DNA from 2 places in the Streptomyces sp. GL_140 genome. Region 2 is predicted to be linked to the other one. Evidence: predicted binding sites of a transcription regulator. Region 2 holds the regulator's gene; the other holds the start of a gene.
The links. The regulator HspR, encoded in region 2, represses chaperone genes until heat shock. The targets are predictions, from matches to a motif close to TTGAGNNNNNNNNNCTCAA.
Positions count from the first base shown of each region.

Region 1 (2,388 bases), 1.1 Mb from region 2:
CGTACGCCGGTGGCCGCGGATCTCGGCCTCGTCCCGCACTCCGCCCAGCGCGACGCGGACGAACTTGCGTCCCATGGCGTGGGCCACGGACTCCCCGAGGGAGGTCTTGCCGACCCCGGGCGGGCCCACGAGCGCCAGCACGGCCCCGCCGCGGCGGCCGCCCACGACTCCCATCCCCCGCTCGGAACGGCGCTTGCGCACCGCCAGGTACTCGGTGATCCGGTCCTTCACGTCGCCCAGCCCGGCGTGCTCGGCGTCCAGGACGGCCCTGGCGCCGCGGATGTCGTACTCGTCCTCGGTCCGCTCGTTCCAGGGCAGTTCGAGCACGGTGTCCAGCCAGGTGCGGATCCAGGAGCCCTCGGGGGACTGGTCGCTGGAACGCTCCAGCTTCTCGACCTCCTTGAGCGCGGCCTCCCGTACCTTCTCGGGCAGGTCGGCGGCCTCGACGCGGGCCCGGTAGTCGTCGGACTCCTCGCCCTCCTTCTCGCCGCCGAGCTCGCGCAGTTCCTTGCGGACGGCCTCCAGCTGGCGCTTGAGCAGGAACTCGCGCTGCTGCTTGTCGACCCCGTCCTGGACGTCCTTGGCGATGGACTCGGCGACGTCCTGTTCGGCGAGGTGGTCGCTGAGCGCCTTGACCGCGAGCTTGAGCCGCGCGATCGGGTCGGCGGTCTCCAGGAGCTCCACCTTCTGGGCCACGCTCAGGAAGGGCGAGTACCCGGAGTTGTCGGCGAGCGCCGACACCCCTTCGATCTGCTGCACCCGGTCCACGACCTGCCAGGCGCCGCGCTTCTTGAGCCAGCTGGTGGCGAGCGCCTTGTACTCCTTGACCAGCTCGGTGACGGCCCCGGGCAGCGGATCGGGGACGCTCTCGTCCACGGTCTCGCCCTCGACCCAGAGCGCCGCCCCGGGCCCGGTGGTCCCGGCCCCGATACGGACCCGCCCGCGCCCCCTGATCAGCGCCCCCGGGTCCCCGTCCGAGAGCCGTCCCACCTGCTCGACGGTGCCGAGCACCCCGGTCCCGGTGTACTTCCCGTCGACCCGCGGCACCAGCAGCACCCGCGGCTTCCCGGTCCCGGCGGCGGCCTGGGCCGCCTCCACGGCCGCTCGGGCCTCGGAGTCGGTCAGGTCCAGCGGTACGACCATTCCAGGCAGCACGACCTCGTCGTCGAGCGGCAGCACGGGCAGGGTGAGCGTTACGGACGTCGAAGCCATGATCTTCCCTCCGGCAGTGAAGTTGAGCTATGCCGACTCAATGCACCTGCGCGGCCCAATGTTCCCCAACCCCCGTTCGCCCGGGGCGAACAGCGGTCGCCCGCCCTCCGGAGCACCGTCGGCCGAACGTCCCGTCCGCGCGATCGTGTCGCTGTCAGTGGCCCCTGCGACGATCCGGGGACATCACCACGAGCGGGAGAACAGCATGGGCACCTGGGACGTCGGACCCTTCGACAACGACACCGCCGCGGACTTCTGCGGACGCCTCGACGACGCGCCGGAGCACGAGCGCGAGGCCCTCATCCGGGGCGCCCTCACGGAAACGATCGACACCGTCGGCTACCTCGACCAGGACATCGCGGCGCGAGCGGTCGCCGCGGCCGCGCTGGTGGCCGCGCAGTGCCCCGACGGCACGCCCGTCACCACGGCCTACGGCCCGGACCTGCCCCTGCCCCCGCTCTCCGGCGACCTGCGCGCGTCCGCCGTGGTCGCCCTCGAGCGTGCGGTCACCGAGCCCTCCGAGCTCATGGAGCTCTGGGAGGAGACCCGATCGCCCGGGCCCTGGCGGGCCGGCATAGGCGAAATCCGGGCCGTCCTCGCACCGCGGCAGGCGTAGGGCTCGGCCCTTCGTCGGACCGGGGGCCCGCCGGCCCGGGAGCCGGAGGGCTCCGGCCTCAGGTCGCCGAGATCTGGATGTCGCCCGAGGTGGTCTTCACCGACAGGTGGGCCGGGGCCACCGGGTCGGTGGGGAGGGTGACCTTGCGATCGCCGGAGTCGGTGGAGACCTCGACGCGGTACGGGGCCGAAGGGACCATCAGGTTCGTGTCGCCCGAGGTGGATTCCACCGCGACCGAGGCCGGAGCCTTCGCGAAGGCCAGCTCGACGGCGCCGGATTCGGAGCGGGCCTGCACGGCCTGACCGGCCAGGTTCCGGGCGGAGACGTCCCCGGACGAGGTGCGGATCTTCAGCGGCCCGGCGATCCCGTCGGCCTCGACCTCGCCGGAGGAGGTCACCAGGTCGGCCGCGGCCACCCCGGTCACCGCGATGTCCCCGCTGTCGCTGTGGAGTTCGACCTTGGCGGAGGCCGGCACCTCCAGGCGGTAGTCGACGGAGCATTCGCGGGAGCAGTCCCCGTTGGTGAGGGTCAGCACGCCCCCCGAAACCCGGTGGGCGGGC
Region 1 is NZ_CM174404.1:5,655,531-5,657,918, reverse strand. Features, by position in the region: gene lon (endopeptidase La) at 1-1,212, opposite strand, end outside; gene AC3IYJ_RS26370 (DUF4259 domain-containing protein) at 1,418-1,828, shown strand; gene AC3IYJ_RS26365 (DUF4097 family beta strand repeat-containing protein) at 1,887-2,388, opposite strand, start outside.
Region 1: the regulator HspR is predicted to act here: its motif matches at 1,235-1,253, upstream of lon (endopeptidase La).

Region 2 (2,388 bases):
TCGGCGAGCGTACGATCCGTCCCGCGCGGGTCGCGGTGGCCGAGCCCCAGCCGGGCGCGGCGCCGAAGTCCGAGGCGGCGGAGGCCGACGCGTCGTCCGACAAGGACGCGGATGCCCCCGAAAAGGGCTGAAGTTGAACCAGTAGTAGAGGTACGAGAGGAGGGACACCGGGGATGAGCACGAAGGACTTCGTCGAGAAGGACTACTACAAGGTCCTCGGTGTCCCGAAGGACGCCACCGAGGCCGAGATCAAGAAGGCGTACCGGAAGCTCGCCCGCGAGTTCCACCCGGACGCCAACAAGGGCGACGCCTCGGCCGAGGAGCGCTTCAAGGAGATCTCCGAGGCGAACGACATCCTCGGGGACGCGAAGAAGCGCAAGGAGTACGACGAGGCCCGCGCCCTGTTCGGCAACGGGGGCTTCCGCCCCGGTCCGGGCGGGGGCGGCGGCTCGTTCAACTTCGACCTCGGTGACCTCTTCGGAGGGCAGCAGCCGGGCGGCGGCGCGGGCGGCGGCTTCGGCGGCGGTCTGGGCGACGTCTTCGGCGGCCTGTTCAACCGCGGCGGCGCCGGCCCCGGCGCCGGGACCCGTACCCAGCCGCGCCGCGGCCAGGACATCGAATCGGAGGTCACCCTCTCCTTCACGGAGGCGGTGGACGGGGCCACGGTCCCGCTCCGGATGTCCTCGCAGGCACCCTGCAAGGCCTGTTCGGGCACCGGCGACAAGAACGGCACGCCCCGCGTGTGCCCGACCTGCGTCGGCACCGGCCAGGTCTCCCGGGGCAGCGGCGGCGGTTTCTCCCTGACCGACCCCTGTGCGGACTGCAAGGGCCGCGGCCTGATCGCCGAGACCCCCTGTGACGTCTGCAAGGGCAGCGGCCGGGCCCGCAGCTCCCGGACCATGCAGGTCCGGATCCCGGCGGGGGTCTCCGACTCCCAGCGGATCCGGCTTCGCGGCAAGGGCGCTCCGGGCGAGCGCGGAGGCCCGTCCGGCGACCTGTACGTGGTCGTCCACGTCGACGGCCACCCGGTCTTCGGCCGCAAGGACGACAACCTCACGGTGACCGTTCCGGTGTCCTTCGCGGAGGCGGCCCTGGGCGCCGACATCAAGGTTCCGACCTTGAACGGCCCCTCGGTGACGCTGAAGCTGCCGCCGGGCACTCCCAACGGCCGCACGATGCGGGCCCGCGGCAAGGGAGCGGTCCGCAAGGACGGCACCCGCGGCGACCTGCTCGTCACGGTGGAGGTCGCGGTCCCGACCGAGCTGAACGACAAGGCCCGCGAGGCCTTGGAGCTGTACCGCGACGCGACGGAGTCCGAGGACCCGCGCTCCGCGCTGTTCGAGTCCGCGAAGGGAGCATGACATGGACGGCCGCCGTAAGAGCCACTACCAGCTCACCGACGAGACCCCGGTCTACGTGATCTCGGTGGCCGCCCAGCTCTCGGGCCTGCATCCGCAGACCCTGCGCCAGTACGACCGCCTCGGCCTGGTCTCCCCGGACCGTACGGCCGGGCGCGGCCGGCGCTACTCGGCCCGTGACATCGAACTGCTCCGCACGGTGCAGGCGCTGTCCCAGGACGAGGGCATCAACCTGGCCGGCATCAAACGGATCATCGAACTGGAGAACCAGGTCGCCGCGCTCCAGCAGCGCGTGGCCGAGCTCTCCAATGCGGTCGACGGCGCCGCCGCCGTCCTCCAGCAGCGCGAGGCCCAGGTCCACGCCTCGTACCGCCGCGACCTGGTCCCGTACCAGCCGCCGGTCCCGGGCAACGCCCTGGTCGTCTGGCGCCCCGCGCCGAAGCGGCCGCTGGGCTGACACGGTCCGTCCGCAGGAATGCAGAAGGCCCCGATCCATCGGATCGGGGCCTTCTGCATTCGGTCGTCCCGAGGCGCTGGGCCGCCCCTCAGCGGTCTCCCGGGGCTCCGGGGGACTCCGGGACCTTCAGGGCTCCGGGGTCCTGCAGGATGCCCGACTGGGCGATCAGGAAGCCCAGCTGGGCACGGCTGCCGCTGCCCAGGGAGGCCGCCAGTTTGGCGATGTGGGCCCGGCAGGTCCGTACGTTCATTCCCAGCCGCCGCGCGATGGCCTCGTCCACGTGCCCCTCGATGAGGAGCTGGGCGATGGAGCGCTGGACGCCGGAGATGCCGCCGGGGGTGTGCCGGTACGTCACTTCCTCCGTCAGCGGCACCGCGCGGTGCCAGAGCTGCTCGAAGACCTTGATGAGGTAGTCGACCAGCCCCGGGTGGCGCAGTTCCAGGGCCGTCTTGCGGTCGTCGCTCGTGGGGATGAAGGCCACCGTGCGATCGAAGATCATGAGACGCTCTATCAGCTCTTCGAGCGTGCGGATCTCGACCCTTCCCGCGGAGATCCGGTCCACGTAGGCGAGCG
Region 2 is NZ_CM174404.1:4,522,806-4,525,193, forward strand. Features, by position in the region: gene grpE (nucleotide exchange factor GrpE) at 1-131, shown strand, start outside; gene dnaJ (molecular chaperone DnaJ) at 174-1,361, shown strand; gene AC3IYJ_RS21170 (heat shock protein transcriptional repressor HspR) at 1,363-1,815, shown strand; gene AC3IYJ_RS21175 (helix-turn-helix transcriptional regulator) at 1,904-2,388, opposite strand, start outside.